One region of the Streptomyces sp. NPDC088762 genome, then DNA from elsewhere that is predicted to be linked to it. Evidence: predicted binding sites of a transcription regulator. Region 1 holds the regulator's gene; the other holds the start of a gene.
The links. The regulator HrcA, encoded in region 1, represses chaperone genes, less so after heat shock. The targets are predictions, from matches to a motif close to TTNGCACTCNGNNNNNCNGAGTGCNAA.
Positions count from the first base shown of each region.

Region 2: groL (chaperonin GroEL) is a predicted target of HrcA. The motif match lies at 1,939-1,965, and genes of this name have one in related genera.

Region 1 covers NZ_JBIVKT010000018.1:76,648-92,536, forward strand. Annotated here, with positions in the region: gene ACIP5M_RS30490 (nitronate monooxygenase) at 1-38, opposite strand, end outside; gene dnaJ (molecular chaperone DnaJ) at 207-1,346, opposite strand; gene hrcA (heat-inducible transcriptional repressor HrcA) at 1,347-2,363, opposite strand; gene ACIP5M_RS30505 (MBL fold metallo-hydrolase) at 2,510-3,235, shown strand; gene ACIP5M_RS30510 (DUF3097 domain-containing protein) at 3,264-4,073, shown strand; gene ACIP5M_RS30515 (Uma2 family endonuclease) at 4,051-4,638, opposite strand; gene hemW (radical SAM family heme chaperone HemW) at 4,742-5,974, opposite strand; gene ACIP5M_RS30525 (AMP-dependent synthetase/ligase) at 6,213-8,102, opposite strand; gene lepA (translation elongation factor 4) at 8,325-10,190, opposite strand; gene rpsT (30S ribosomal protein S20) at 10,435-10,701, shown strand; gene holA (DNA polymerase III subunit delta) at 11,328-12,320, opposite strand; gene ACIP5M_RS30545 (hypothetical protein) at 12,397-12,639, shown strand; gene ACIP5M_RS30550 (YceI family protein) at 12,666-13,547, opposite strand; partial or broken gene ACIP5M_RS30555 (ComEC/Rec2 family competence protein) at 13,681-15,889, opposite strand, start outside.
Region 2 covers NZ_JBIVKT010000011.1:158,383-174,271, forward strand. Annotated here, with positions in the region: gene groL (chaperonin GroEL) at 150-1,772, opposite strand; gene ACIP5M_RS24055 (cold-shock protein) at 2,093-2,299, opposite strand; gene ACIP5M_RS24060 (MoaD/ThiS family protein) at 2,697-2,975, opposite strand; gene thrC (threonine synthase) at 3,012-4,310, opposite strand; SAM riboswitch class I at 4,304-4,461, opposite strand; gene ACIP5M_RS24070 (glucosyl-3-phosphoglycerate synthase) at 4,663-5,640, shown strand; gene ACIP5M_RS24075 (trehalose-6-phosphate synthase) at 5,701-7,164, shown strand; gene ACIP5M_RS24080 (hypothetical protein) at 7,226-10,042, opposite strand; gene otsB (trehalose-phosphatase) at 10,184-11,038, opposite strand; gene ACIP5M_RS24090 (DUF3263 domain-containing protein) at 11,081-11,317, opposite strand; gene ACIP5M_RS24095 (ABC transporter substrate-binding protein) at 11,413-12,714, opposite strand; gene ACIP5M_RS24100 (ROK family protein) at 12,891-13,823, shown strand; gene nagA (N-acetylglucosamine-6-phosphate deacetylase) at 13,823-14,992, shown strand; gene ACIP5M_RS24110 (1-phosphofructokinase family hexose kinase) at 15,095-15,889, shown strand, end outside.

The DNA.
Region 1 (15,889 bases):
ATCGGATGGCGGCAGAGACCGTTCGGTGCGGTGGACATGGACTGCATCGTGCCATGTCCCGCTCAGGGGGCCGAATCACCGCATTCGCCTGGCATAGTCCGCTTCCCGGCGTGGCCGGAACGGCTGCGGCGGGCCCGGCCGGGGGATGCGGCGAGCCCGGCCGGGGGCGTCCCCGGCCGGGCTCGGCGTATCGGATCGCGGGCCGGTCAGCGGCCGTTGAACGCGTCCTTCAGGCGGCTGAACAGGCCCTGCTGCCCCGGCGCGAACTGGCCCATCGGGCGCTCCTCGCCGCGCAGCTTCGCCAGCTGGCGCAGCAGTTCCTCCTGCTGGGCGTCCAGCTTGGTCGGGGTGGTGACCTCGACGTGGACGATCAGGTCCCCGCGCCCGCCGCCCCGCAGGTGCGTGACGCCCCGCCCGTGCAGCGGGATCGACTGCCCCGACCCGGTGCCGGGCCGGATGTCGATCTCCTCCATGCCGTCCAGCGTCTCCAGCGGGCACTTGGTGCCCAGGGCCGCCGCCGTCATGGGGATGGTGACCGTGCAGTGCAGGTCGTCCCCGCGCCGCTGGAAGGTCGGGTGCGGCAGCTCGTGGATCTCCACGTACAGGTCGCCGGCGGGGCCGCCGCCGGGGCCGACCTCACCCTCGCCCGAGAGCTGGATCCGGGTGCCGTTCTCGACGCCGGCCGGGATCTTGACCTTGAGGCTGCGGCGGGAGCGGACCCGGCCGTCGCCCGCGCACTCGGGGCACGGGGTGGGGACCACGGTGCCGAAGCCCTGGCACTGCGGGCAGGGGCGCGAGGTCATGACCTGGCCCAGGAAGGACCGGGTGACCTGCGAGACCTCACCGCGGCCGCGGCACATGTCACACGTCTGCGCCGAGGTGCCGGGGGCGGCGCCCTCACCGGAGCAGGTGGTGCAGACGACGGCCGTGTCGACCTGGATGTCCTTTTGGGTCCCGAAGGCCGCCTCGTCCAGCTCCAGGTCCAGGCGGATCATGGCGTCCTGGCCGCGGCGGGTCCGCGAGCGCGGGCCGCGCTGCGAGGCCTGGCCGAAGAAGGCGTCCATGATGTCGGAGAAGTTGCCGAAGCCGCCCGCGCCGAAGCCGCCGGCTCCGCCGCCACCGCCCGAGGAGGAGAGCGGGTCGCCGCCGAGGTCGTAGACCTGCTTCTTCTGCGGGTCCGAGAGGACCTCGTAGGCGGCGTTGATCTCCTTGAAACGCTCTTGCGTCTTGGGATCGGGGTTCACATCCGGGTGCAGCTCGCGCGCAAGCCGCCGGAATGCCTTCTTGATCTCGTCCTGCGATGCGTCGCGGCGCACGCCGAGAACGGCGTAGTAGTCCGTGGCCACTTACGACTCCGCCAGGATCTGTCCGACGTAACGTGCCACTGCGCGTACCGCTCCCATCGTTCCGGGGTAGTCCATGCGGGTCGGTCCGACCACGCCGAGCTTGGCGACGGTTTCGCCGCCCGAACCGTAACCGACCGAGACGACCGACGTGGAGTTCAGCCCCTCGTAGGCGTTCTCATGCCCGATCCGTACGGCCATTCCCGACTCATTGGCCTCGCCGAGCAGCTTGAGGAGCACGACCTGCTCCTCCAGCGCCTCGAGCACCGGCCTGATCGTCAGGGGAAAATCGTGTCCGAAGCGCGTGAGATTGGCGGTGCCGCCGATCATCAGCCGCTCCTCGGCTTCCTCGACCAGGGTTTCGAGGAGCGTCGCGAGCACGGTGGAGACGGTGCCGCGGTCCTCGGCCTCGAAGGATTCGGGGAGGTCCTGGACGAGTGGGGGGACATCGGTGAACCGGCGGCCGACGACCCTGCTGTTGAGCCGGGCCCGCAGATCCGCCAGCGAGGTCTCGCCGAAGGGCGCCGGGCAGTCGATCAGCCGCTGCTCGACGCGCCCGGTGTCCGTGATCAGTACGAGCATCAGCCGGGCCGGGGCCAGCGACAGCAGCTCGACGTGGCGCACGGTGGAGCGCGTCAGCGAGGGGTACTGGACGACCGCGACCTGCCGGGTGAGCTGCGCGAGCAGCCGCACGGTGCGGCCGACCACGTCGTCCAGGTCGACGGCGCCGTCGAGGAAGTTCTGGATGGCGCGGCGCTCGGGCGACGACAGCGGTTTGACCCCCGCCAGCTTGTCGACGAAGAGCCGGTAGCCCTTGTCGGTGGGGATCCGGCCGGCGCTGGTGTGGGGCTGGGCGATGTAGCCCTCTTCCTCCAGCACGGCCATGTCGTTGCGCACGGTGGCGGGCGAGACGCCGAGACGGTGCCGCTCGGTGAGCGCCTTGGAGCCGACGGGCTCCTCCGTCCCGACGTAGTCCTGGACGATGGCGCGCAGCACTTCGAGTCTGCGTTCGCTGAGCATCGCGCGCACCTCCAGCTGGTCCGTTGCCTTGTTCGTGGGCAGTTCGTTGGCACTCTGATCGTTCGAGTGCCAGAGATCCCCCCGCTCAGTGTACGGCCGGGTAGTAAGACCCTGGCAAGGGAGGCCCGCCAGGGTAGCGTCGCGGCATGGACGTGCGTTGGGAAGAGGCGGGCTGGGAACGGCTGACCGGGCGGACCGGCCGGAGGCGGCTTCCGGTGTGGGATTGCACGGTGGGGCTGGTGGTGGGGGACGAGTCGGTGCTCCTGATCGACCCCGGTTCCTGCCTGCGGGAGGGTGCCGCGGTGCGGGCCGAGGCGGAGCGGCTGACCGGACGGCACGTGACCCATATCGCATTCACGCACGGCCATTTCGATCACGTACTGGGCGGGGCCGCCTTCGCGGGGGCCGAGTTCTACGGTGCGGTCGGACTCGACGCGCTGCTGTCGACGGGTCGGGAGGCGCTGCGCGCGGACGCGGTCCGCCACGGCCTGGCCGAGGCGGAGGCCGCGGAGGCGGTGGACCTGCTGGTGCTGCCGAAGCACCTGGTGTCCGGGGAGTGGACGCTGGACCTGGGCGGGGTGCAGGTGCTGCTCGCCAACGTGGGACCGGGCCACACCGGGCACGACCTGGCCGTCTGCGTACCCGGCGAGCGGGAGGCGGTGTTCTGCGGGGACCTGGTGGAGGAGTCCGGCGAGCCGCAGGCGGGCACAGACGCCGTGCCGCGGCAGTGGCCCGCGGCCCTGGACCGGCTGCTGTCGCTGGGCGGCGAGGACGCGCTGTACGTGCCGGGTCACGGAGCGGTGGTCGACGCGGGCTTCGTGCGTGCGCAACGCGCCACACTGGCCGCCCGTTTCGGCGTGTCGGAGACGTGACGGCCGCGGCTCTCCTAGTGTCGGCCGGATGCGCGAGTACTCCCCCGACCTGACCCCGCAGTGGAAGCGCCCCAAGGCCGTGCCGGAAGTGCCGGCCGAGCCCGATCTGGTGGTCGAGGTGGCCGGTATGGACTTCTGCGGCGCGGTGGTCGCCTGCGAGGCCGGCACGGTGACCCTGGAGGACCGGTTCGGCAAGCGGCGGGTGTTCCCGATGGAGCCCCGCGGCTTCCTGCTGGAAGGCGCCGTCGTCACGCTGGTCCGGCCGTCCCGGGCGCCCTCCGCGCCGCGGCTGACGGCGTCGGGCTCGCTGGCCGTTCCGGGGGCCCGGGCGCGGGTGGCACGGGCGGGCCGGATCTACGTCGAGGGCCGGCACGACGCGGAGCTGGTGGAGCGGGTCTGGGGTGACGACCTGCGCATCGAGGGCGTGGTGGTGGAGTACCTGGAGGGCATCGACGACCTCCCGGCCGTGGTGGCGCAGTTCGCCCCGGCGCCGGACGCCCGTCTGGGGGTCCTGGTGGACCACCTGGTCCCCGGCTCGAAGGAGTCCCGCATCGCGGCCTCGGTGACCTCACCGGACGTGCTGGTCGTGGGCCACCCGTACGTGGACGTCTGGCAGGCGGTGAAACCGTCCGCGCTCGGCATCGGCGCGTGGCCGGAGGTTCCGCGCGGTCAGGACTGGAAGACGGGCATCTGCCGGGCGCTGGGCTGGCCGGAGAACACGGGGGCCGCCTGGCAGCACATCCTGTCCCGGGTGACGTCCTACAAGGACCTGGAGCCGACCCTCCTGGGCCGGGTCGAGGAGCTGATCGACTTCGTCACTGTCGGTGGTACTTCTTGAACTTCGGCAGCGTGCCGAACTCGCCAGTCTCCAGCTTGAGGTCCAGGACGGCCAGGGGGACGGGGTCGCCGAACGGCACCCTTCGTTCGACCTTGTAGTCGGCGTCCTCCCCGGCACCGGTCGGCTCCGTGAGGAGCAGGCATTCCGCCTCGAACGGATCGATGATCAGGTAGGCGGGGACCTGGCCCGCCGCGTACATCGAACGCTTGATCCCATAGTCGGCGACCGAGCTGTTCTTGGACACGACCTCGACGAGCAGCGTGATGGCCGGGGCGGGCACGAGCCTGCCCGGACCGTCGAAGGCACCGTGCTCGACGACCACGAGGTCCGGCTGCGGCTCCGAGGACTCTCCGGGAATCGCGATGTCCTGCGTCTGCACCGGATACCACTTGTCGAGTGGGATCTGCTTCTGCACATGCAGGACGATCAGATTATGGACCCAATCGGGCCCGGCCATCATCACGATGTCCCCCCTGAGGAGCTCCGCCTTGAAACCCTCGGGGACCTCCAGGTCCTCGAAGGCTTGGACGGCATCCGTGATCAGCCGGTCATCCACAGCGGTCATCTCCGTGGTCCTCCGCGTCCTGCCGCCGTCACTTACGGTGGCAGCCTAGGAACAGGATAGGCAGGCTCGCGCCGGTCCCGCCCGGATTCACCCGCGCGAGTGGTCAGTCCACCAGGTCCCGGACCACCGCGTCGGCCAGGAGCCGCCCCCGCAGGGTCAGCACGGCCCGCCCGGCCTCGTACGGGCCCGCCTCCAGCAGCCCGTCCGCGAGCGCCTTCCCTGCAGCTCTGAGCCCGGCCGGGGCCAGCAGGGACAGCGGGACCCCGTCCACCAGGCGCAGTTCCAGCAGGATCCGCTCGACCCGGCGGTCCTCCTCGGAGAGGAGCTCGCGGCCCGCGCCCGGGGAGCGGCCCGCGGCCAGCGCCGCCGCGTAGGCGCCCGGGTGCTTGACGTTCCACCACCGGACCCCGCCGACGTGCGAGTGGGCGCCGGGGCCCGCGCCCCACCAGTCGGCGCCGCGCCAGTACAGCTCGTTGTGCAGGCAGCGCCCGGCCTCCGAGGTGGCCCAGTTCGACACCTCGTACCAGGAGTAGCCGGCCTCGGCCATCACGGCGTCGGCGATCAGGTAGCGGTCGGCGTGCACGTCGTCGTCCGTCATCGGGACCTCGCCGCGACGGATCCGGCGGGCCAGCTGCGTGCCCTCCTCCACGATCAGCGCGTACGCCGAGATGTGGTCCGGGCCGGCCCCGAGCGCGGCCTCCAGCGAGGCCCGCCAGTCGTCGTCCGACTCGCCGGGCGTCCCGTAGATCAGGTCCAGGTTGACGTGCTCGAACCCCGCCGCGCGGGCTTCGGCGACACATGCCTCCGGGCGGCCGGGGGTGTGCGTGCGGTCCAGCACCTTCAGGACGTGCTGCCTGGCGCTCTGCATGCCGAAGGAGATCCGGTTGAAGCCGCCGGCCCGCAGCTCGGCCAGGTACTCCGGATTCACCGACTCCGGGTTGGCCTCGGTGGTGATCTCGGCGTCGGGCGCCAGACCGAACTCGTCGCGGATGGCCGCGAGCATCCGTACGAGGTCCCCGGCGGGCAGCAGCGTGGGCGTACCGCCGCCGACGAAGACGGTCCGGACCTCCCGCGGGTCGTCCCCGAGCACCTTGCGCGCGAGCCTGACCTCGTCGATCAGGGTGTCGGCGTAGTTCTCCCGGGAGGCGAGCACCCCGCCGGTGCCCCGCAGCTCGGTGGCCGTGTAGGTGTTGAAGTCGCAGTACCCGCAGCGCGTGGCGCAGTACGGGACGTGCAGGTAGAACCCGAGCGGCCGGTCCCCGGCGCCCGCCAGGGCGTGCGACGGCAGCGAGCCGTCTTCGGGCATGGGTTCACCATCGGGCAGTGCGGAAGGCATACCCCCATCATCCCGCACCGCCGCACGTCCGAGACCGCCCTCCGGCGAGGGAGCCCGCTCCTGCAGCCGCACCCGCGTACTCGAGCGGGGGCAAAACCAGCCCCGCCGGCGTTTGAGGCGCGGGGTCCGGGGCGGAGCCCCGGGAAGCGGCGCCGCAGGGAACCACGGCCGTACGCCCGGCACTGGCGGGGGCGGCGGGGCAGCCCAGCCACCCCACCCCCCGAGCCCGCGGCAGGCGTCAGGCCTCGCGCGCCCCCTCGTACATCTCCTCGATCAGGTGCTTGAACTCACGCTCGACGACCGGCCGCTTCAGCTTCAGGCTCGGCGTGAGGTCCCCGTGCTCCACGTCCAGGTCGCGCGGCAGGATCCGGAACTTCTTGACCGTCTGCCAGCGCTGCAGGCCCTCGTTCAGGGTCTGCACGTACGTCTCGATCATGCGCGCGGTCTCCGGCGCCGCCAGGACCTCCCCGTACGTCTTCCCCTCCAGGCCGTTCTCGGCCGCCCAGCCCAGGATCGACGGCTCGTCGAGCGCGATCAGCGCCGAGCAGAAGTTCCGGTCGGCGCCGTGCACGACGATGGTCGACACGTACGGGCAGATCGCCTTGAACTGGCCCTCGACCTCGGCCGGGGCGACGTACTTGCCGCCCGAGGTCTTGATCAGGTCCTTCTTGCGGTCGGTGATGCGCAGGTAGCCGTCGGGCGACAGCTCGCCGATGTCACCGGTGTGCAGCCAGCCGTCGGACTCCAGCACCTCGGCGGTCTGCTCGGGCTTGCCGTGGTAGCCCTGCATGATGCCGGGGCCGCGCAGCAGGACCTCGCCGTCGTCGGCGATGCGGACCTCGGTGCCGGGGAGCGGCTTGCCGACCGTGCCGGTGCGGTAGGCCTCGCCCGGGTTGACGAAGGAGGCTGCGCTGGACTCGGTCAGGCCGTAGCCCTCCAGGATGTGGATGCCCGCGCCGGAGAAGAAGTAGCCGATCTCGGGGGCCAGGGCGGAGGCGCCGGAGACGGCGGCGCGCAGGTTGCCGCCGAAGGCCTCGCGGAGCTTGGAGTAGACGAGCGCGTCGGCGATCTTGTGCTTGGTGGCGAGGCCGAGGGGGGCGGTCGCCTGGCCGGTCCGGCGGAAGTTGTCCTGGGTGACCTTGGCGTACTCGCGGGCCACGCCCACCGACCACTGGAAGATCTTGTACTTGGCTCCGCCGCCGGCCCGGGCCTTGGCCGCGACCCCGTTGTAGACCTTCTCGAAGATGCGCGGGACGGCCGCCATGTAGGTCGGCTGCACGATCGGCAGGTTCTCGATGATCTTGTCGATGCGGCCGTCGACGGCGGTGACGTGCCCGACCTCGATCTGACCGGAGGTCAGCACCTTGCCGAAGACGTGCGCGAGCGGCAGCCACAGGTACTGGACGTCGTCGCTGGAGATCATGCCGGTGGCGACGGTGGCCTTGGCCATGTACGACCAGTTGTCGTGCGGCAGCCGGACGCCCTTGGGGCGGCCGGTCGTGCCGGAGGTGTAGATGAGCGTGGCGAGCTGGTCGGCGGTGATGGCCGCGATCCGCTCCTTGACCGCCTCGGGGTGCTTGGCCAGGTACTCCTTGCCGCGCTCCTCCAGGTCGGCGAGCGAGAGCACCCAGCCCTCGGGGTCCCCCTCGGCGGCGAGCGCATCGGCCGCCTCCACGACCACCACGTGGGCGAGGTGCGGCAGGTCGGCGCGGCGCTCGCGTGCCTTCGCCAGCTGCTTCCCGTCCTCGGCGATGAGCACCCGGCTGTCGGAGTCCGCGAGGATGAACGCCGACTCCTCCGCGTTCGTGCTGGGGTAGATGGTGGTGACCGCGCCGCCGGCGCACATGACGCCGAGGTCGGCGAGGATCCACTCCACGCGGGTGTTGGAGGCGAGCGCGACGCGCTCCTCCGGGCCGAGGCCGAGGCCGATCAGGCCGGCGGCGATGGCGAAGACCCGGTCGGCCGCCTGGCCCCAGCTCAGCGACTTCCAGTCGTCGGGGCCCTGGCCGCCGGCCGCCGGAACGGGGAACCGGTACGCCTCCGCATGGGGCGTGGCGGCGACGCGCTCAAGGAAGAGGGCCGCCACGGTGGGCGGGCGGTTCTCGATCAAGGTCTGTGTGTCGCTCACGGACGTCCTCCGGACCAGCGGCAGGGGCTGTCATTCAGGGTCTTGTAACTGGCGAGTAACCATCGAGCAGTGATCAGACTAGGGGCCCTCCGCCTGGCGCGTAAGGGCCCGCGAGCGGCCGATTCATAACGAAACAGGCCCCCGCGCTTCCGCGTGGGGGCCTGTTTTCACACACGAGCGGGCGGCGGGCGCCGACGATCGCCCGCACCGCTGCCTGATCGGCTACTTCTTCTTGCCGCCGGACTCGTCGCTGGAGAGGACGGCGATGAAGGCCTCCTGCGGGACCTCCACGGAGCCGACCATCTTCATCCGCTTCTTGCCTTCCTTCTGCTTCTCCAGCAGCTTCCGCTTACGGGAGATGTCACCGCCGTAGCACTTGGCGAGGACGTCCTTGCGGATGGCGCGGATGGTCTCGCGGGCGATGACGCGGGAGCCGATCGCGGCCTGGATCGGCACCTCGAAGGCCTGCCGCGGGATGAGCTCGCGCAGCTTGGCGACCAGGCGCACGCCGTAGGCGTAGGCGGCGTCCTTGTGGGTGACGGCGGAGAAGGCGTCGACCTTGTCGCCGTGCAGCAGGATGTCGACCTTGACCAGGCTGGAGGCCTGCTCGCCGGTGGGCTCGTAGTCGAGGGAGGCGTAGCCGCGCGTCTTGGACTTCAGCTGGTCGAAGAAGTCGAAGACGATCTCAGCGAGGGGGAGGGTGTAGCGGATCTCGACCCGGTCCTCGGAGAGGTAGTCCATGCCGAGGAGGGTGCCGCGACGCTGCTGGCAGAGCTCCATGATCGCGCCGATGAACTCGGTGGGCGCGAGCACGGTGGCCCGCACGACCGGCTCGAAGACGTCCTTGATCTTGCCTTCGGGGAACTCGCTCGGGTTGGTGACGGTGACTTCCTTGCCGTCCTCCAGCACCACCCGGTAGACCACGTTGGGCGCGGTGGCGATCAGGTCGAGGCCGAACTCGCGCTCGAGGCGCTCGCGGACCACGTCCAGGTGGAGCAGGCCGAGGAAGCCGACGCGGAAGCCGAAGCCGAGCGCCGCGGAGGTCTCCGGCTCGTAGACGAGCGCGGCGTCGTTGAGCTGGAGCTTGTCCAGGGCCTCGCGCAGGTCGGGGTAGTCCGAGCCGTCCAGCGGGTACAGGCCCGAGAAGACCATCGGCTTCGGGTCCTTGTAACCGCCGAGGGCCTCCGTCGCGCCGTTGCTGAGGCTGGTGATGGTGTCACCGACCTTGGACTGACGGACGTCCTTCACGCCGGTGATGATGTAGCCCACCTCGCCGACGCCGATGCCGTCGGCCGGGGTCATCTCCGGGGAGGAGACGCCGATCTCCAGCAGCTCGTGCGTGGCGCCGGTGGACATCATCCTGATGCGCTCGCGCTTGTTGAGCTGGCCGTCGACCACACGGACGTAGGTGACCACGCCGCGGTACGAGTCGTAGACCGAGTCGAAGATCATCGCGCGGGCGGGCGCGTCCTTGACGCCGACCGGGGCCGGGACAGTGGCGACGACCTTGTCGAGCAGCGCGTCGACACCGAGGCCCGTCTTGGCCGAGACGCGCAGCACGTCGTCCGGGTCGCAGCCGACCAGGTTCGCGAGCTCCTCGGCGAACTTCTCCGGCTGCGCGGCCGGCAGGTCGATCTTGTTCAGGACGGGGACGATCGCGAGGTCGTTCTCCATCGCCAGGTACAGGTTGGCGAGGGTCTGCGCCTCGATGCCCTGCGCGGCGTCCACCAGCAGGATCGTGCCCTCGCACGCGGCGAGGGAGCGCGAGACCTCGTAGGTGAAGTCGACGTGCCCGGGAGTGTCGATCATGTTGAGGATGTGGGTCTTGCCCTCACCCTCGCCCGTGGTGGGCGCCCAGGGCAGCCGGACCGCCTGGGACTTGATCGTGATGCCTCGCTCACGCTCGATGTCCATGCGGTCGAGGTACTGGGCGCGCATCTGCCTCTGGTCGACCACACCGGTGAGCTGGAGCATCCGGTCGGCAAGGGTCGACTTGCCGTGGTCGATGTGCGCGATGATGCAGAAGTTGCGGATCAGCGCCGGGTCGGTACGGCTCGGCTCGGGCACGTGGCTGGGGATCGCGGGCACGCAGTGTCCTGATTCTCGGGTCGCAGTCGGAACGAAGCTCGGAGCGAAAGTTCGGATCTCGTCGCCTTCGTCGGCGCGATGTCGGATCTGTACGCAGGCTCCCATGGTCCCATGGACGGGGCAGTGCGCTCGGTTTGGGCTGCCCGAAGCGTGCCTGGTAGCCTGGGCAGCTGTGTCTCGTATGCCCTCTCAGCTGTCGAGGCACAATCCGAAGATCAAACTCTGAACCTGAAAAGGCTCTTTCGTGGCGAACATCAAGTCCCAGATCAAGCGGAACAAGACGAACGAGAAGGCGCGCCTGCGCAACAAGGCCGTCAAGTCCTCGCTCAAGACCGCGATCCGCAAGGCCCGCGAGGCCGTCCTCGCCGGTGACGTCGAGAAGGCCACCGTGGCTTCCCGCGCCGCCGCGCGTGCGCTCGACAAGGCTGTCTCGAAGGGTGTCATCCACAAGAACGCCGCCGCCAACAAGAAGTCGGCGCTGGCCTCCAAGGTTGCCTCCCTGCAGGGCTGAGCTCTCGATGTGAATCGCCGGTAAGGACCCAGCGGGCCCTCTCTTCCGCTCCGGACCGGCACACCGCGCCGCACGCGGCCTGCGTTCGCCACGCGGGTGCGGCGCACACAGAGCAGTAACGACGAAGGCCCCGGTCACCACCCTTCCCCAGGGTGGCGCCCGGGGCCTTCGTGCTACCCCGGAGGTAGGCGACAGGCCGGAGCGGATGGTGACGTCGGCGGCGCCGGGCGGGTCGCACAGCCGGTGCCGGTCGGGCGGGCGGCGGCCCACTGCATCAGGTGGCTCAGGGCCGGCCACAGGGCGAGGCCCTTCTCCGTGAGGGCATATGCATCTTCTACGGAGACCAGCCCGCCGGGATCCGGACACCGAGCGCCGCCCCACCCCAGGCGGAGCCCCGGCTCCGCCCGGAGCGGCACGCACAGGACCGCGCCCCCCGCCGAGCCGCCGGAAGCACCCCACCCCCGGCGGTGCACCCCGCCCACAACCACCCGGGCCGCGGCGCCCCGAACCCACCAGCGGGCCAGGGCAAAACAGGGCGGCAGGGCGGCAGGGCGGCAGGGGCAGGGCGGCAGGGCGCATCGAACCCGGGGCCAGGCCCGCTCGGGTCCCGAGGCGGGAGGTCCGTCCTAGCGGCGCTGGGGGCGGGCGGCGCGGGCCACTGCCACGACCGCCTTCTCCAGGGCGTACTCGGGGTCGTCGCCGCCGCCCTTCACTCCCGCGTCGGCGGCCGCCACGGCGCGCAGGGCGTCCGCGACACCGTCCGCCGACCAGCCGCGCATCTGCTGGCGGACCCGGTCGATCTTCCACGGCGGCATGCCGAGGTCCCGGGCGAGGTCGCCCGGGCGGGCCCCGCGCGGGGCGGAGGCCAGCTTGCCGATCGCGCGCACGGCCTGGGCCAGCGCGCTGGTGATCAGGACCGGCGCCACCCCGGTGGACAGCGACCAGCGCAGGGCCTCCAGGGCTTCCGCCGCGCGCCCCTCGACCGCCCGGTCGGCGACCGTGAAGCTGGAGGCCTCCGCCCGCCCGGTGTAGTAGCGGCCGACCACGGCCTCGTCGATCGTCCCCTCGACGTCCGCGCACAGCTGCGCGGCCGCACTCGCGAGCTCCCGCAGGTCGCTGCCGATCGCATCGACGAGCGTCTGGCACGCCTCCGGGGTCGCCGAGCGGCCCAGCGTGCGGAACTCGCCCCGGACGAAGGCCAGCCGGTCCGCCGGCTTGGTCATCTTCGGGCAGGCGATCTCCCGCGCACCCGCCTTCCGGGCCGCGTCCAGCAGGCCCTTGCCCTTGGCGCCGCCCGCGTGGAGGAGGACGAGGATGATCTCCTCGTAGGGCGCGTCGAGGTACGCCTTCACCTCCTTGACCGAGTCCGCGGACAGGTCGTGGGCGTTCCGCACGACCAGGACCTTGCGCTCGGAGAAGAGCGAGGGGCTCGTCAGCTCGGCCAGCGTGCCGGGCTGGAGCTGCTCGGAGGCGAGGTCGCGGACGTCCGTGTCCGGGTCGGCGGCGCGGGCGGCCGCCACCACCTCCCGCACGGCACGGTCGAGCAGCAGGTCCTCCTGCCCCACCGCGAGGGTGAGCGGGGCGAGCGGATCGTCGGTTGAGTTCTTCCTGGTGGCCATCGGCTCCAGCATCCCACGCCGCACTGACAGCCCCCCGCGCGGCGGCCCCGCTCGGCGCATACTCGAGAATGGTCGCGTGAACGTGCGACATGTACTCGTCCTGCCCGACCGTGACGCCGCCGAGGATGTGGCGCAGGAGGCGGTCGACCGCTTCGGCCTCCCCGAGGAACCGCAGTTGGTCCGCGACGCCCTCGCCGGCGAGGACGACGCCGAGGACGCCCAGTGGCTGGTGGTCGTCGAGGACCCGCGCGAACAGCTCGACGCCACCGCCCTGGACGCCCTCGCCGCCGAGTACGAGGGCTGGCTGGAAGCCCCCTAGGGGCCCCGTCGCCCGGGGCCCTGGCCTCAGGCCTTGTGGACGATCTGGACGTCCAGGGTCACCTGCACGCTCGAACCGATCGCCGCGATGCCGTGGGCCAGAATCGACTGCCAGTTCAGGTCGAAGTCCTCGCGCTGCAGTTCGGCGGTGGCCCGGCAGGCGGCCCGCGGCTCGCCCTCCAGGCCCGTGCCGAGGCCCAGGTACCGGGTGTCCAGGGTGACGGAGCTGCTCACCCCATGGAGGGTGAGGGCCCCCGCGACGGCCCAGCGGCTGCCGCTGCGGTGGATGAACCGTTCGCTGTAGAACTCCACCGTGGGGTGACGGGCCGCGTCCAGGAAGTCCGCCGACCTCAGGTGGTCGTCGCGCATCCGCACCCCGGTGTCGATGCTCGCCGCATCGATGATCACGTGCATGGAGGAGTCCTCCATGCGCTCGGCTATCCGAACCGCGCCGGCGAACGTGTTGAACCGGCCGCGGATCCGCGCGAAGCCGATGTGCCGGGCCGTGAAGCCGATGGACGAGTGGGTCGGGTCGAGCTCCCAGTGGCCGGGCTGCGGCAGCAGCGGCGGCTCCACCGTGTCGAGGATGATCTCCCCCGTACCGGGCTGCGCGGGGTCCCCCACGAGCGTCGCCCCGTGGAACGGCGCGTACCCCTCCGCGGTGACCGAGAGCCGGTACTCCCCCTCCGGCACGGCCGCCGTGAATCCGCCGTACGGGTCGGTCTCCCCGCTGACGATCCGGCGGCCGATCGGGTCGGTCACCTCGAACGCGGCCTGCCGGACCGGCTGGTGGACGGTGTCGAGAACCCGGCAGCTGAGCAGCCGTGCCGTCGGCGGCAGGCTCAGTGTCGCGGATGTGTGTGGGCTGGAACTTCCGGCCGTCTCCATCCCCCGTCGGCGACCGAACATGGCTGATGCACCCCCGTGCTGTGTGGACTTGGACCGCTCTGGCGAAGACGCATTCGATCATGCTGCCGGGTTGGGGGCAAACAGAATGGTCGCGCCCGGTATGCCCACACCGGCGCCGCCGCCGGTTGGCCGGAACCGCCCGCATCCCCAGGCCGCTTCCGGTGACCGCGATCGAGCCGTCGGTGTCGGTGCGCAGTACGGTCGCCCCCACCGCCCGCAGCCGGGCGAGCGTACGGGGTGCGGGGTGCCCGTAGCGGTTGCCCGCACCGACCGGGACGACCGCGAGCCGGGGCCGGGCTCGGGCGAGCAGCGCCGGGTCCTGGTGCGCCGAACCGTGGTGCGCGACCTTCAGCACGTCCACCGGCCCCAGCTCCGGATGACCCCTCAACAGGGCTTCCTGGGACGGTGGTTCGAGATCACCGAGCAGCAGCAGCGTCAGTCCCGCGCCCCGCACCAGCAGGGCCACGCTCGCATCGTTGGGCCCCTCGGGCGGGGGCGCGTCGGAAGGCGGCCAGAGCACCTGCCACTCCAGCGGTCCGGCGCGCCGCCGCTCCCCGGCCACCGCCCGGACGACGGGCACCCCTGCGGCCGCAGCGGCCCGGTGGACGAACTCCGCCTGGCCCCGCGGCTCTTCCAGCGCGGTGGCCTGAATCACACCCACGGACCGGCCGCGCAGCACCCCTGGCAGACCTCCCACATGGTCGGCGTGAAAGTGCGTCAGCAGCAGCATCGGCACCCGGCGCACGCCCAGGGACCTCAAGCAGGAGTCCACCGGACCTGGATCCGGACCGGTGTCGACCACGACGGCCTCGCCCGGGCCGACGGCAAGTACGGCGGCGTCCCCCTGGCCCACGGCGCACTGGACGTAGCTCCAGTCGGGCGGGGGCCATCCGGTGAGCGTACGGGTCAGCTGCGGCGGCCGCAGGACGACGAGGAGCAGCAGCACCGCCAGGGCGGCACACACCCACCGCCGCCGGCCGAACCGCGCGCCGAGGCCGACGAGGACCACGGTGGCGGCGGCCAGCAGCAGCCCGCCGGTGAGCCCGCCCGGCCAGGACAGCTCCGCTCCCGGCAGCCGTGCCCCGGCCCGGGCCACGGCGGCGATCCACCCGGCCGGCACCCCGGCGCACCACGCGAGCACCCGGGCCGCGGGCATCCACACCGGGGCCACCGCCAGCGTCGCGAAGCCGAGCACGGTCGCCGGACCGGCCGCCAGCTCGGCCAGCAGGTTGCACGGCACCGCCACCAGGCTGACCCGGGCGGCGAGCACGGCGACCACGGGCGCGCACACCGCCTGGGCGGCCGCGGCGGCCCCCAGGGCCTCGGCGAGCCGGGGCCGCATCCCGCGCCGCTGCAGGGCTTCGCTCCACCGGGGAGCGAGGGTGAGCAGGGCCCCGGTGGCCAGGACCGAGAGCAGGAAGCCGTAACTGCGGGCCAGCCAAGGGTCGTAGAGCACGAGGAGCAGCACGGCGGCGCCCAGAGCCGGGACCAGTGATCTGCGCCGCCCGGTGGCGATGGCCACCAGGCCGATGGCGCCGCAGGCCGCGGCCCGCAGCACGCTGGGCTCCGGCCGGCACACCACCACGAAGGCCAGGATCAGGGCCGCCCCGCCCAGGGCGGTCGCCCGGAGCGAGAGTCCCAGCCGGGGCGCCAGTCCGCCCCGCTCGGCCTGCTGTGCGCGGGCCGGCGGCCCGATGAGCAGGAACAGCACCACGGTCAGGTTGGATCCGGAGACGGCCAGCAGGTGCAGCAGGTCGGTGGCCCGGAAGGCCTCGTGCAGGTCCGGCGGCACCCTGGAGGTGTCCCCGACGACCAGCCCCGGCAGCAGGGCCCTGGCGTCCGGTGCGAGCCCTTCGGTGGCCCGGCGCAGCCCGGCCCGCAGCCGTCCGGCGAACCTCTGCGCGGGATCCGGTCCGCCGCTCACCTCGGGCGGGGTGTCACCGGCCGGGCGCAGCAGGGCCACCGCCCGCTCCCCGCTCCGCGCCGGGGCGAGCCGTGCGACCACCGCGACCCGGGTGGAGGGCTGCAGCCGCGCCCATCCCGGGTGTCCCGCGAGCATCCGTACCGGGGTCCGCACCCGGGTGCTCGCCCCATCGGGTCCGGTCACCCGGGTCACCACCGCGTCCAGCACCACCAGGGGCGGCCCGCTCCCGCTCGGGGAGAGCGGGACCCGCGGATCGGAGCCGACGGTGAGCTCCGCTTGGACACGGGCATGCTCGCGGGCCAGCGCGGCGACGGGCCCGGCCCGTGCTTCGGCCCGCTGGAGCCCCGCCACCCCGGCGCCGGCCGCCGCGCACAGCAACGCCGCGGCAGCCGCCGGGGCGATCCTCCACAGCGCCCGG
Region 2 (15,889 bases), on a different contig from region 1:
TAAGACAAAACGTCTTACGCCGCCAGAGGCCACCCGGTACACGGTTCGCCGCATGAAACGCCCGAGGGCGGCACCCCCTTGTCAGGGAGTGCCGCCCTCGGCACGTGAAGCGAACAGCCGATCAACCAGGGCCGAAGGCCCGCGGTGGATCAGAAGTCCATGTCACCGCCCGGCATGCCGCCCGGGGCGCCGGCGCCGGCCTTCTCGGGCTTGTCGGCGATGACGGCCTCGGTCGTCAGGAACAGGGCCGCGATGGACGCCGCGTTCTGCAGGGCAGAGCGGGTGACCTTCGCCGGGTCGATGATGCCCTCGGCGATCATGTCGACGTACTCGCCGGTCGCGGCGTTCAGGCCGTGACCGATCGGCAGGTTGCGCACCTTCTCCACGACGACGCCACCCTCGAGACCACCGTTGACGGCGATCTGCTTGAGCGGGGCCTCCAGGGCGAGCTTCACGGCGTTGGCGCCGGTCGCCTCGTCACCCTCGAGCTCGAGCTTCTCGAAGACCGCGGAGGCCTGCAGCAGGGCCACGCCACCACCGGCGACGATGCCCTCCTCGACGGCCGCCTTCGCGTTGCGGACGGCGTCCTCGATGCGGTGCTTGCGCTCCTTGAGCTCCACCTCGGTCGCGGCACCGGCCTTGATGACGGCCACGCCGCCGGCCAGCTTCGCGAGGCGCTCCTGGAGCTTCTCGCGGTCGTAGTCCGAGTCGGAGTTCTCGATCTCGGCGCGGATCTGGTTGACGCGACCCTGGACCTGGTCGCTGTCACCGGCACCGTCGACGATGGTGGTCTCGTCCTTGGTGATGACGACCTTGCGGGCGCGGCCGAGCAGGTCGAGACCGGCGTTCTCGAGCTTGAGGCCGACCTCCTCGGAGATGACCGTGCCACCGGTGAGGATGGCGATGTCACCGAGCATGGCCTTGCGGCGGTCGCCGAAGCCCGGGGCCTTGACGGCGACGGACTTGAAGGTGCCGCGGATCTTGTTGACGACCAGGGTCGACAGGGCCTCGCCCTCGACGTCCTCGGCGATGATCAGCAGCGGCTTGCCGGACTGCATGACCTTCTCCAGGAGCGGCAGCAGGTCCTTGACCGAGCCGATCTTGGAGTTGACGATCAGGATGTACGGGTCGTCGAGGGCCGACTCCATACGCTCCATGTCGGTGGCGAAGTACGCCGAGATGTAGCCCTTGTCGAAGCGCATGCCCTCGGTGAGCTCGAGCTCCAGCCCGAAGGTCTGGGACTCCTCGACGGTGATGACGCCTTCCTTGCCGACCTTGTCCATGGCCTCGGCGATGAGCTCGCCGATCTGGGTGTCGGCGGCGGAGATGGAGGCCGTGGAAGCGATCTGCTCCTTGGTCTCGACATCCTTCGCCTGCTCCAGCAGGGCGCCGGAGACGGCCTCGACGGCCTTCTCGATGCCGCGCTTGAGGGCCATCGGGTTGGCGCCGGCGGCCACGTTGCGCAGGCCCTCGCGGACGAGCGCCTGGGCGAGCACGGTGGCGGTGGTCGTACCGTCGCCCGCGACGTCGTCCGTCTTCTTGGCGACTTCCTTGACCAGCTCGGCGCCGATCTTCTCGTACGGGTCCTCGAGCTCGATCTCCTTGGCGATGGAGACGCCATCGTTGGTGATCGTGGGCGCGCCCCACTTCTTCTCAAGGACGACGTTGCGACCCTTGGGGCCAAGGGTGACCTTGACGGCGTCGGCGAGCTGGTTCATCCCACGCTCGAGACCGCGCCGGGCCTCCTCGTCGAACGCAATGATCTTGGCCATCTGAAGTGGTCCTCCCGGACAGCGGTGGATTGCTCCCAGGACCGCGCCCGCGCCCGCGACGGACGGCCTGCGTGCCCGGCGGTTCCTTCCCGCCGGACCCTGCGGGCCTCACCGACCCGGTCCTCGTTCAGTAGCACTCTCACCTGGAGAGTGCTAACGCCAATGATTAGCACTCGACCCCCGCGAGTGCAAGCGGCTTGGGCGAAGACCCCAATGAACACACCGGTGACGCGCGAGGGGCCCACATCCCGTGTCCAGGATGTGGGCCCCTCGTACGTCTTGAATCAACGCTGTCGCGTCGGCGGTCGATCGCGCCAGGACTAGCCGATGGCGAGCTTGACCATGTCCGCCTGCGGACCCTTCTGGCCCTGCGAGATCTCGAACTCGACCCGCTGACCCTCTTCAAGGGTGCGGTACCCGTCCATCTGGATGGCGCTGTAGTGGACGAACACATCCGCACCACCGTCGACCGCGATGAAGCCGTAGCCCTTCTCCGCGTTGAACCACTTGACGGTGCCCTGAGCCATGCCTAACTCCCCTATTACTGGCCCTTGCGCAGGAACGCACTTCGCGGTCCCGGGTCAGAACTTGCGTCGGAACGCGTCGACCGAGGCTGAATGTATCTGCGCGGGTGCTGTCTGCAACAGGTCAATCCGACGAGAAATCTGGACACCCAGATAGATTGAAATAGAGTGAAAATTTGGCATGTTCCCGGGCAAGTCGGGCCCGGCATATCTCGCCAAACACCCATACCGCACTTGCACATTGACCCGATGTCGACCCTCACGCGGCCCGTTCATATGCAGCGGGCAAGAACAGCGGAGGGGACTTCCCCAACTCTACCGCGCCCAATCAAACAGAATTACCCCCTCCGCTTTTAGCGGAGGGGGTAATTCTGGTTTGCGCGTGTCACCCGGAAGGTGTTCAGCAGCCGCCCGCGACGGCCGGGATGATCGAAACGCCGGCGCCGTCCGGCGTCGCCGCCTCGAGGCCGCCCTCAAAGCGCACGTCGTCGTCGTTGACGTACACGTTGACGAAGCGGCGCAGCTTGCCCTGGTCGTCCAGGACGCGGGCGGCGATGCCCGGGTGGTTCTTCTCCAGCGACTCGATGACCTCGGCCAGGGTCGCGCCCTCGGCCGGGACCTCGGCCTGGCCGCCGGTGTAGGTGCGCAGGATGGTGGGGATGCGGACGTTGACGCTCATGGCGCTACTGCCTTTCCGGGGCGAGGGGGAAGAAGATCAGGCCAGGCCGGCGGCGCGGAACGCGTCCAGGCTGGGGCGGATGGTGGCGGTCTGCCCGCTGTCCGCGGCCACCGCCTCCAGGGTCTTGAGGCCGTCACCCGTGTTCAGGACGACGGTGGTCAGCGCCGGGTCGAGCAGCCCGTTCTCGATGAGCTTCTTCGTGACGCCGACGGTCACGCCGCCCGCGGTCTCGGCGAAGATGCCCTCGGTCTGCGCGAGGATCTTGATGGCCTCGACGACCTGCTCGTCGGTCACGTCCTCGACGTAGCCGCCGGTGCGCCGCGCGATGTCCAGGACGTACGGGCCGTCCGCCGGGTTGCCGATGGCCAGCGACTTGGCGATGGTGTTCGGCTTCTGCGGGCGGACCACGTCGTGGCCGGCCTTGAAGGCGGTGGACACCGGGGAGCAGCCCTCGGCCTGGGCGCCGAAGATCTTGTACGGCTTGTCCTCGACGAGGCCGAGCTTGATCAGCTCCTGCAGGCCCTTGTCGATCTTCGTCAGCTGGGAGCCGGACGCGATCGGGATGACGATCTGGTCGGGCAGCTGCCAGCCGAGCTGCTCGCAGATCTCGTACGCGAGGGTCTTGGAACCCTCGCCGTAGTACGGGCGCAGGTTGACGTTGACGAAGCCCCAGCCCTCGCCCAGCGGGTCGCCGATGAGCTCGGAGCAGAAGCGGTTCACGTCGTCGTAGTTGCCCTCGATGCCGACCAGGTCGCCACCGTAGACACCGGCCATGACGACCTTGCCCTGCTCCAGGTCGTGCGGGATGAACACGCAGGAGCGGAAACCGGCGCGGGCGGCCGCGGCGCCGACGGCGCCGGCCAGGTTGCCGGTGGAGGAGCAGGACAGGGTGGTGAAGCCGAAGGCGCGGGCGGCCTCGACGGCGATCGCGACGACGCGGTCCTTGAAGGAGTGCGTCGGGTTGCCGGAGTCGTCCTTGACGTAGAGCTTGCCGGTGACGCCCAGCTCCTTGGCCAGGTTCTGCGCGTCCACGAGCTTGGTGAAGCCGGGGTTCAGGCTGGGCTTGGCGGCCACGTCCGCGGGGACGGGCAGCAGCGGCGCGTAGCGCCAGATGTTGGCGGGGCCGGCCTCGATCGCCGCGCGCAGCGCTTCGGGGTCACCGGTGGGGAGCTCGTAGGCGACTTCCAGCGGTCCGAAACACTCGACGCACGCGAAGATGGGGCCGAGCTCGAAGCGGGTGCCGCACTCGCGACAGGAGAGGCCCGTGGCGGGTCCGAGATCAACAGAGGTGGCGACAGTCTGTGCAGCCATGATGGCGAGGCCCTTTCTCCTCATCTTCCCCATGGCGCACTTCGCCATGAGACGGAATTGGCACCTTCCCTAGCCGGGGACCTCGCGGGGGTGCGTCCAAGACGCATCGCGAGAACCGACTGGAGGGTTGCCGGGGCTTCAACGGGCCGTGTCCCTCTGCCCCTCTGGATGAGCGGTATGGCACCGGCACACGCGCTCTATGGCGCGCCGGTGCGTTTGTGCGCGAGGACCCCCGGCATGCGGTGGTCCTTCGCGTTGTTCAAGACTGTAACCGAAGGGCCGGACCGTTGAGACAGCCGTCCGAACCGCGAGATGGATCACTTTTCGGTCAAACCGACCAAGCGGCAGGCCAACCAAGGTGCAAGGGAGTCCGAAGGTGCTGGAAGAGGTGGAGCGCTGGCTGGCCGGCCGCTCCTGGGCCGCCGCCGACCGACCGCTCGACCAGCTGCTGGAGCGCAAACGCGCAGCCGGGACCACGGTCAGCGTGGTGCTGCCCGCGCTCGACGAGGAGGCGACCGTCGGCGCGATCGTCGAGGTGATCCGGCGTGAGCTGATGGAGGGACTGCCCGTCCCGCTGGTGGACGAGCTGATCGTGATCGACTCGGGCTCCGGCGACGCCACGGCGGAGGTGGCGCAGAAGGCCGGCGCGCGCGTGGTGCACCGCGACGACATACTGCCGCGGATCCCGGCGCTGCCCGGCAAGGGCGAGGTGCTCTGGCGTTCCCTGCTGGTGGCCACCGGCGAGATCGTCTGCTTCGTCGACGCCGACCTGCGGGAGTTCTCGGCCTCCTTCGTCTCCGGCATCGTGGGGCCGCTGCTGACCGACCCGGAGGTGCAGTTCGTCAAGGCGATGTACGACCGCCCGTTCGGCGGCGCCCCCGGGCAGGGCGGCCGTCCGGGCGGAGCCGAGCAGGGGGGCAGGGTCACGGAGCTGGTCGCCCGGCCCCTCCTCAACCTCCACTGGCCACAGCTGGCCGGCTTCGTGCAGCCGCTGGGCGGCGAGTACGCCGTACGGCGCTCGCTGCTGGAGCGGCTGCCGTTCCCCGTCGGGTACGGCGTTGAGCTGGGGCTGCTGGTCGACGCCCTGCACACGGTCGGGCTGGACGCGCTGGCCCAGGTGGACGTGGGCGTACGGGTCCACCGCCATCAGGACGGGCAGGCGCTGGGCCGGATGGCCGCGGCGATCTACCGGACCGCCCAGGTACGGCTCTCGCGCGGGCACCTCGTACGGCCGGAGCTGACGCAGTTCGAGCGGGGGCCCGAGGGCTTCGTGCCGCACACGTATCCGGTGGACACCGAGGAACGGCCGCCGATGCTGGGCGTCAAGGAATACGCGCTGCGCCGCGTGGCCTGACCGGCGACACCCGGTACGCACGGACGTTTGAGGACGCGCGGGCCGGGCTAGGTTGGCCGCATGGCTTCTCAGGTACTCGTTGCAGCGAACCGCGGCCCGCTCTCCTACGCCCTCGCCGCCGACGGCACGCTCAGTGCCCGGCGCGGCGGGGGCGGTCTCGTCTCCGGCCTCTCCGTGGCGCTCGCGGAACAACCGGACGCGCTGTGGATCTGCGCGGCCCTCTCGGAGGGGGACCGGGAGGCGGTGCGCCGGGGTGTCGCCGAGCCGGGCGTCCGGATGCTGGACATCGATCCCACGGTGTACGACGACGCGTACAACGGCATCGCCAACTCGGTGCTGTGGTTCACCCACCACCACCTGTACGACATCCCGCGCGAGCCGGTCTTCGACGCGGAGTTCCGGCGGCGTTGGGGCGCGTACACGGAGTACAACCGGGCCTTCGCGCAGGCCATCGCCCAGGAGGCGGCGGAAGGGGCCTGCGTGCTGGTGCAGGACTACCAGCTGGCGCTCGTGCCGGGCTTGCTCCGGGAGCTGCGGCCGGACCTGCGGATCGGGCACTTCACGCACACGCCGTGGGCTTCGCCCGAGTTCCTGCGGATGCTGCCGGAGGACATCCGCACGCGGCTGCTGTGGGGGATGCTGGGGGCGGACCGGCTGGGCTTCCACACCCGGGCGTGGGCCGCCGACTTCGTCCGGGGCGCGGGCATCGACGACGGGAGCGGGGCCGCCGAGGGGGTCTGGCCGAGCGGGGGCACCCCCGGGGTGTGGCACCGAAAGGCGGCCCCGGACGGGAGCGGGCTGCTGGAGCGCCGGTTCACCGAGGTGGCCACGTACCCCCTCGGCGTGGACGCGGACGAGCTGCGGGCGCTGGCGTACCGGCCCGAGGTCGACGACAAGCTGGCGGCGCTGCGGGCGGAGGTCGGCGACCTGAAGACGATCGTCCGTGTGGACCGCACGGAGCTGTCGAAGAACATCCTGCGCGGCCTGCTCGCCTACCGGGAACTGCTGGTCGCGCACCCCGAGTGGCGCGGGCGGGTCGTGCACATGGCCTCGGCGTACCCGTCCCGGCAGGACCTGGAGGAGTACCGCTCGTACACGGCGGCGGTGCGGGAGCTCGCCGACGAGATCAACGCGGAGTTCGGCGAGGAGGGCGGCTGGCAGCCGGTCCTGGTGTCGGTGCAGGACGACTTCGCGCGGTCGCTGGCGGCGTACCGGATGGCGGACGTGGCGCTGGTGAACCCGGTGCGGGACGGGATGAACCTGGTGGCGAAGGAGATCCCGGTCGTCTCGGAGGCGGGCTGCGCGCTGGTCCTGTCGACGGGGGCGGGGGCGTACGGGGAGCTTCGCGAGGACGCGCTGACCGTGAACCCGTACGACGTGTCGGCGACGGCCGAGGCCCTGCACGCGGCCCTCTCGATGCCGTCCGCCGAGCGCGCGGAGCGCACGAAGCGTCTGGCCGCCGCCGCCACGGCCCTTCCCCCGACCCGGTGGTTCGCGGCCCAACTGGCCGACCTTCGCGGCTGAGGCGGACGCGCCCCGGTGCCGGCCGAGGAACGGGCCGGCGCCGGGGCGGGTCTGTGCGGTGTTACGTCGTGTAGTAACCGGCGACGTCGGCGATGAGGTCGACCGAGCCCGCGTTGTTGTAGAAGCTGACCTTCCCGTTCACCACCGGCACGACGACCAGATTCGGAATCGTCTGCCCCGCGACGAAGTTCAGGTTCGACGCACTCGTACGCGTCGTCCCGTTCGGATACACCGACACGTAACTACCGGCCGTCGGATCGGTCGCCGTGACGTTCAGGACCACCGCCGTCACCCCGGTCGCCGGAATCCCCGCCGTACCCGTGACCTGCAAGGTCACCGTCCCGCCCTGACCCACCTTCGCCTTCGGCACACCCAGACCCTCACGGGTGTCCATCAACCGCGTCGGCGTGATCGGCTTGTACGTGGAGCCCGTGCCATCGGTCGTGTAGTAACCGGCCACATCCGCGATGAGGTCGACCGAGCCCGCGTTGTTGTAGAAGCTGACCTTCCCGTTCACCACCGGCACGACGACCAGATTGGGAATCGTCTGCCCCGCGACGAAGTTCAGGTTCGACGCACTCGTACGCGTCGTCCCGTTCGGATACACCGACACGTAACTACCGGCGGTCGGATCGGTCGCCGTGACGTTCAGGACCACCGCCGTCACCCCCGACGCCGGAATCCCCGCCGTACCCGTGACCTGCAAGGTCACCGTCCCACCCTGACCCACCTTCGCCTTCGGCACACCCAGACCCTCACGAGTGTCCATCAACCGCGTCGGCGTGATCGGCTTGTACGTGGAGCCCGTGCCATCGGTCGTGTAGTAACCGGCCACATCCGCGATGAGGTCGACCGACCCCGCGTTGTTGTAGAAGCTGACCTTCCCGTTCACCACCGGCACGACGACCAGATTGGGAATCGTCTGCCCCGCGACGAAGTTCAGGTTCGACGCACTCGTACGCGTCGTCCCGTTCGGATACACCGACACGTAACTACCGGCGGTCGGATCGGTCGCCGTGACGTTCAGGACCACCGCCGTCACCCCCGACGCCGGAATCCCCGCCGTACCCGTGACCTGCAAGGTCACCGTCCCACCCTGACCCACCTTCGCCTTCGGCACACCCAGACCCTCACGAGTGTCCATCAACCGCGTCGGCGTGATCGGCTTGTACGTGCCCTGGCCGGAGCCCGCGGGCGGCGTCACCGTCAGCGTGCCGCGCGAGTACTGGTGGTTGAGCGCGTTGACGGTGATGTTCCAGATGCCGGCGGGGGCCGTGCGCAGGTCCACCGTCGCCTTGAGCGTCCGGGCGTCGGCGGAGACCGAGACGGTCTTGGCCGTCAGCGGCGCCGGGCCGCCGGTCAGCTGGACGGTGGTGTTCATGCTCAGCGCGGTGCCCTGGACGGTGAGGGTCGCGACCGTACCGCTCTGGGCGGTGTTCGGCGTGACCGCCCCGACCGACAGCTCCTCAGGGCCGCAGGGCGCGTTGGTGCAGACGAGCTCGGCGCGGTACGCCGTACGCTCCGCCCGGTCCGGCAGCGCGAGGACGAACAGGCTCTGGTCGACGCCGTCGCACTTGTAGGGGGACGAGCTGCCCTGGCACAGGTTGCGCCCGGTGCCGTTGTACAGCGCGGGCTCCGGGGTCGACTGCCCGCCGTCCGTGGCGGTGATGTCGGCCCTGAACTCGTCACCCTGGACGCTCGGCAGGACGGCGCACACGCCGGTGCGCTCCGCGGAGAGAGTGCCGGTCAGGGGCCCGTACCCGTACGCGACCGACCCGGCGCGCGTGCACTCGGGCGCGGGTCCGGCGGCCGTGGCGATCCGCCAGGCGTCGAGGCGGTAGGAGGCGGGCAGGGTCCAGTTCTCGGGGACCTGGGTGACGACCTGGTAGCCGGTGGAGCCGGTGAGCGGGCATGTCCAGGTGGTCGGGTGGCAGGCGATGCCGCCGCCGTTGTCCATGATCAGCATGTGCGTGCTGTCGTGGGCGTCCCGGACGTTGACGTTCAACCGGTCCGTGGCGGCGGCGGTGGTGATCCGGTGGCAGCGCAGGGTGCCGTTCTGGCCGGACGTTCCGGTCGTGGCAGGGGCCCCGATCGCCGTCGCGGCGGAGGTGGTGCAGCCCTTGGCCGTGGCGGTGACGTCCCGGCGGTCCAGGGTGTGGCTGCGCGGGGCGTCCTGGCCCTCCAGGAGCACGGTGTACGCCTTGCCGGCGGTGAAGTAGCAGCTGGTGAGGCCGTCGGTGCGCAGCTGCTGCCCGGGGGTGGGGTGGCTGTAGCAGGACGGCCCGTTGCCCTCGGTGTCGATGATGCTGACCGCGTAGTCCGGGAACAGCTCCGTGTCGTCCGGGAGGCCGTAGCGGGTACGGAGGAGCTCGGAAGTGGAGTGCGCGGCGGCCGGGATCGTCAGGCAGTGCGAGAAGACGCCGTTGCCGGTCTCCAGCCGCACGGCCGCGGTGTCATCGGCGAAGCTTCCCGCGGACCAGACCGGGCAGTCCGCCTGGAGTACGTCCGTACGGACGAAGTGGACGCCGTACGGCCCGGTCGCGGCGGTGTCGTCGGCGTGCACGAGGGCACGGAACGGCGCCGTCCCGGTCAGGGCGCACTCGCCCCGGACGAGATCGCCGGCGGCGCACTGGGCGGCGCCGTTGCGGTCCACCACCTCGACCTGGACGCTCACGCCCGCGCCGCCACGCGAGGTGAGGGCGGCGATCCGGGCGCCCTGCGGGCTCGGCAGCTCCAGGCAGTGCGTCTGCCCGGCGGTGGCGAACGTACCCGAGTACCGTCCCGCGGCGACGGCGACGCAGTTCTCGGCGGCCGGCGCGGCCTGAGCGGCGCCCACCGGCAGGAGGAGTGTGGCGAGGACGGCGAGAAGGAACGTCAATACGGCGGGAATCGGGCGTCTCTCGGACACCGAAGACATTGGCATGAACCCCCCAGGGTGATGTGCGACGAGTGATCGTCGCACACCCCTCCCCGGGGCTCCGCCCCGGCTGCCCGGGCCCCGCCCCGCACCCCGCGGCGGTCAGGCTCGGAGGGTGCCGGCCAGGGTGGCCAGGAAGGACGCCACGGCGGCCGGTCCGGGGAGGACCAGGTCGGCGCGGGCCGCGAGCTCCGGGACCTCCGCCGAGCCGCTGCACAGCAACAGGCCCGGCAGACCGTCCGCACGCCGCTTCTCGACCGCCGAGTACGCGGCGAGGTCACCCAGGTCGTCCCCGGCGTACAGCACCGCTTCCGCGTCCGTCTCCGCCAGGAACTCCGTCAGGGCGACCCCCTTGTCCATCCCCGGCGGCCTGAGCTCCAGTACCGCCCGTCCCGGCTCGACCATCAGCCCGTGCCGCGCGGCCAGCTCGGCCAGCGGTTCCCGCAGGGCGGCGAAGGCCGCCTCCGGGTCGGCCGCCCGCCGGGTGTGGACGGCCAGGGCCCGGCCCTTCTCCTCGATCCACGTGCCGCGCCAGGCCCCGATCGACTCCAGGAACCCCGGCAGCTCGGCCCGGACCGCCGCCACACCGGGGTGCTCGGCGGGTGCCTGGACGATGCCGGTGACGGCGTCCCACCGCTCGGCCCCGTAGTGGCCGAGGACCACCAGGTGTTCCAGTCCGGGGACCCCGGCGAAGCCCCCGTAGCGGACGGCGACCCCCGCCGGCCGGCCGGTGACGACGGCCACCGACGCCACCTCGGGGGCGAGTGCCGCAAGGGCGGGTACGGCCCCGGGGTGGGCCCGGGCCTGGTCCGGGTCCGGGACGATCTCGGCGAGGGTGCCGTCGAAGTCCAGGGCGATCACGGATCGGCGCGGTGCGCGGAGCAGGGCTTCGAGTCCCTCGCGTCCGGCTGCGGTGACGGGCATCGGCAGGTCGCGGTCGTTCGGCTGGCTCCCCATACGCACGACCCTAACGGCCCCGCCCGAGGACGGCTACGGTGCCTACCGCCTGGCCCGCTGGGCCTCGCGGATGCGCCGCAGCCGGTTCACCGTGCCCGGCGCGTGGGCGAGCGCGCGCGGGTCGTCCATCAGTACGTTGAGCAGCTGGTAGTAGCGGACCGGGGTCATCCCCAGCCCCTCCCGTATCGCCCGCTCCTTGGCGCCGGGCCCGGGCCAGGTGCGTGCCTCGTACGCGAGCACCGCGGCCTCGGTGGCCGTCAGCTGCCCCTCGTCCGTCATACCGCCAGATTAACGCCGACCGCTGACACCGCGGCGGCCCGTCACCGCCGCCGCCGCTGCCGCCGCCGTCACCGCCCTCACCGCCGTCGCCGCCGTCACCTCTGGTCGGCCGCCCGCGCCGCCGTCGCGATGTCCTCCAGGACCTTCGCCGGCTGTCCGCCCGGCTGCACGCTCGTGCCGATGTTCCGCTTGATGTCCTCGCTGACGCCCGCCCAGGACTTCTTGCCCACCGGGTACAGCTTCGAGGTGGGCAGCGCGTCGAGGAAGGTCTTCAGCTGCGGCGCGGAGCCCGCCGTGCCGTTCGCCATGGCCCGGTACCCGCTCGTGGTCGCCGGCAGCAGGTCGTACGTGTTGGTGAAGGCGGTCACGTTCTTCGGCTCGTACAGGCGGTCCAGGAACTTCCCGGCCTCCTTCCGGTGGCCGTTCTTGAAGGCCATCACCCAGTCCGCGACGCCCATCGCCGAGTGCTCGGTGCCGTCGGCGGTCGGCATGGTCACCATGCCGAACTTGACGCCCTTCCCGGCCGCCTGCTTGAGCAGCGTCGGGTGTCCGTTGAGCATGCCGACCTCGCCCCGCGTGAAGGCGTCGAAGGCGGCCTGCCGGTCGAGCTTCGCCGGTTCGACCGGCCCCGTCAGCCCCTGCCCGACCATCCTGTCGCGCAGGAACTCCAGCGTCCGGACGTTCTCGGCGGAGTCGAGGGTGTACTCCTCCTCGTTGTCGGTGTAGCCGCCACCGCCCGCCAGCATCCACATCATCGTCTCGGCCTGCGCCTCCTCGCGGCCCAGCGGCAGCGCGAAGGGGGTCGCGACGCCCGCGCCCTTGAGCTTCTTGGCGGCCGCCTCCAGCTCCGCCCAGCTCTTGGGCTGCCAGCCGGCCTTGGAGTCCTTCGGGATGACCCCGGCGTCGGCCAGCAGCTTCTCGTTGTAGAAGAGCAGCCGGGTGCTGGCCACGAAGGGCAGCCCGTACTGGACCCGCTTGACCTTGCCCGCGTCGGCGAGCGGCCCGAGGAAGTCGGCCTCGGTCTTGACGGAGAGCAGCTCGTCCGCCGTGTAGAGCTTGCCCGCCTCCGCGTAGTCGGCGTAGGCGCCGATCTGCGCGATGTCGGGGGCCTTGCCCGCCTTGACCATCTCGGCGACCTTGGCGTCGACCTGCGACCAGGAGTAGACGCTGACCTCGACCTTCACGCCGGGGTTGTCCTTCTCGAAGCCGTCGGCGAGGCCCTGCCAGTACGTCTGCGAGGAGTTCTGCGGATTGTCCCCGTAGTCGGCCGCCACGACCCGCAGGGTCACCTCGTTGTTCCCGGTGAGTCCGCCGGCGGCGCCACAGCCCGTCAGTGTCGCGGTCAGGCTCAGCGCGGCGCAGGACGCGGCGAGGCCCGGCAGGTAACGGCGCTTCACAGTTCTCGTTCCACCCCTTGTTGTACGTACGATCCACGTAAGGTCTACACCACTTTGGCGGCTGTTCCACATCCGGCTCCCCACCGGGGCCTCGATTTGTATGGCCGCTCAACAATCCCTCTCAATGGACTAGACCTTTCCCCGCCGAGCACGCGAGACTGTCCCCTGTGAAACCCGTGAAACACGTCATCGCCCTCGATGTGGGCGGCACCGGGATGAAGGCCGCCCTGGTCGCCGCCGACGGCACCCTGCTCCACGAAGCGCGCCGCGCCACCGGCCGCGAACGGGGCCCCGGGGCCGTCGTCGAGACGATCCTCGACTTCGCCGCCGAGCTGCGCGACACCGGCCGCGAGCACTTCGGGCAGCCCGCCTCGGCCGCCGGCGTCGCCGTCCCCGGCATCGTCGACGCCGACAACGGGATCGCGGTCTACGCGGCGAACCTGGGCTGGCGCGACGTACCGATGCGGGAGCTCCTCAGCGCCCGCCTCGGCGGGATCCCGGTGGCCCTCGGCCACGACGTGCGCACGGGCGGACTCGCCGAAGGCCGCATCGGCGCCGGCCGGGACGCCGACCGCTTCCTCTTCGTCCCCCTCGGCACCGGCATCGCCGGAGCCATCGGCATCGCCGGCCGCATCGAAGCCGGAGCCCACGGCTACGCGGGCGAGATCGGCCACATCGTGGTACGCCCCGGCGGCCCCGCCTGCGGCTGCGGCCAGCACGGCTGCCTGGAGACCCTCGCCTCCGCCTCCGCGGTCAGCCGCGCCTGGGCGGCCGCCTGCGGCGACCCCGACGCCGACGCCGCCGACTGCGCCAAGGCCGTCGCGTCCGGCGACCCCCGCGCCCGCGAGGTGTGGCTGGCCGCCGTCGGCGCGCTCGCCGACGGGCTGGTCACCGCGATCACCCTGCTGGACCCGCGCACGCTGATCATCGGTGGCGGGCTCGCCGAGGCGGGGGAAACCTTGTTCACACCACTACGGACGGCCGTGGAGGAGCGCGTGACGTTCCAGCGGCTCCCCCACATCGTGCCGGCGGCCCTCGGGGACACCGCCGGATGCCTGGGCGCAGGGCTGCTCGCCTGGGACCTACTCGCCACGGAGGTACCTGCCTGATGTCCGGAAGCGGAAGCGAGCACAGCACTGTTCTCTCCGGCGCCAGGGTGGTCCTGCCCACCGGAACCGTCGCGAACGGCCGGGTCATCGTCGACGGCGACCGGATCGCCGGCAGCGCCCGGGAGGGCGCGCGGGTCGTGGACCTGTCCGGGCACTGGGTCGTCCCCGGCTTCGTGGACATGCACAACCACGGCGGCGGCGGCGCCTCCTTCACCTCCGGCACCGCCGAGGAGGTCCTGAAGGGCGTACGGACCCACCGCGAGCACGGGACCACCACCCTGGTCGCCTCCACCGTCACCGGGGACCTGGACGGACTGGCCCGGCGGGCCGGGCTGCTCGCCGAGCTGACGCAGCAGGGCGAGATCGCCGGCATCCACTTCGAGGGGCCGTTCATCAACGCCTGCCGCAAGGGCGCGCACAAGGAGGACCTGCTCCGGGACCCCGACCCGGCCGAGGTCCGCAAGCTCATCGACGCCGCCCACGGCGCCGCCCGCATGTTCACTCTCGCCACCGAACTCCCGGGCGGCCTGGACTCCGTACGGCTGCTGGCCGAGCACGGGGTCATCGCGGCGATCGGGCACACGGACGCGACGTACGAGCAGACGCGCGCGGCCATCGACGCGGGCGCGACCGTGGCCACCCACCTCTTCAACGCGATGCCGGCCCTCGCCCACCGCGAACCGGGCCCCATCGCGGCCCTGCTGGAGGACGAGCGGATCACCATCGAGCTCATCAACGACGGGACCCACCTGCACCCGGCCGCCCTGGAGCTGGCCTTCCACCACGCGGGCGCACACCGCGTGGCGCTGATCACCGACGCGATGGACGCGGCCGGTTTCGGCGACGGGACGTACCACCTGGGCCCGTTGGAGGTCGAGGTCAAGGACGGCGTGGCCCGGCTCGTGGAGGGCGGCTCCATCGCCGGCTCGACGCTCACCTTGGACACCGCCTTCAAGCGGTCGGTGACGGTCGACAAGCTGCCGGTGGAGTCCGTGGTCCAGGCGATCTCCGCCAACCCGGCCAAGCTGATCGGCCTGTACGACGAGATCGGCTCGCTGGAGCCCGGCAAGTACGCGGACCTCGTCGTCCTGGACGCCGGCTTCTCGCTCAAGGGCGTCATGCGGCGCGGCGAATGGGTCGTCAGCCCGGGGGCACCGCCCGCCCCCTGACGGCCAAGCGGCTGTACGCACGGGGCGGTCGGCCCACAGGACTGGGCCGACCGCCTTCTGTTTGGCATGATCCCGGCAGCAACAACCCCGGGGGTGCCCTTCATGATCCTGACCGTGACGCTCAACACCGCGCTCGACGTCACCTACCGTGTGCCGCGGCTGCTCCCGCACGCCTCGCACCGGGTCTCCGACGTCGCCGAGCGGCCCGGCGGCAAGGGGATCAACGTGGCCCGGGTGCTGGGCGCGCTCGGCCACCCGGTGACGGCGACCGGCTTCGCGGGCGGCCCGGCGGGCGTCCTCGTACGGGAGTTGCTGGCGCGGCGGTCCCCGGAGGTCGTGGACGCCCTGGTGCCCTGCGCGGGCGGCACGCGGCGCACGCTCGCCGTCGTCGACGAGGCCTCCGGCGACACCACCCAGTTCAACGAGCCGGGCCCGCTGATCACTCCCGCGGAGTGGACGCGGTTCCTCGACCGGTACGAGTCCCTGCTGGCCGGCGCGGACGCCGTGGCCCTGTGCGGCAGCCTGCCCCCGGGCGTGCCGGTGGGCGCGTACGCGGTGCTCGTACGGGCCGCCCGCGCGGCCGGGGTCCCGGTCCTGCTGGACACCAGCGGCGAGGCCCTGCGCCGCGGGGTCGCCGCCCGCCCCGAGATCATCAAGCCGAACGCCGCCGAGCTGGCCGAGCTGACCGGCTCCCGCGAGCCGCTCCCCGCCACCCGCGACGCCCGCCGCCGGGGCGCCCACGCGGTGGTCACCTCGCTCGGCCCGGACGGGCTGCTGGCCGCCACCCCCGAGGGCACCTGGCAGGCGGCCCCGCCCCGCGCCCTGTCCGGCAACCCCACCGGAGCCGGCGACTCCGCGGTGGCCGGCCTGCTGTCCGCCCTGACGGAGGGCCTGGAC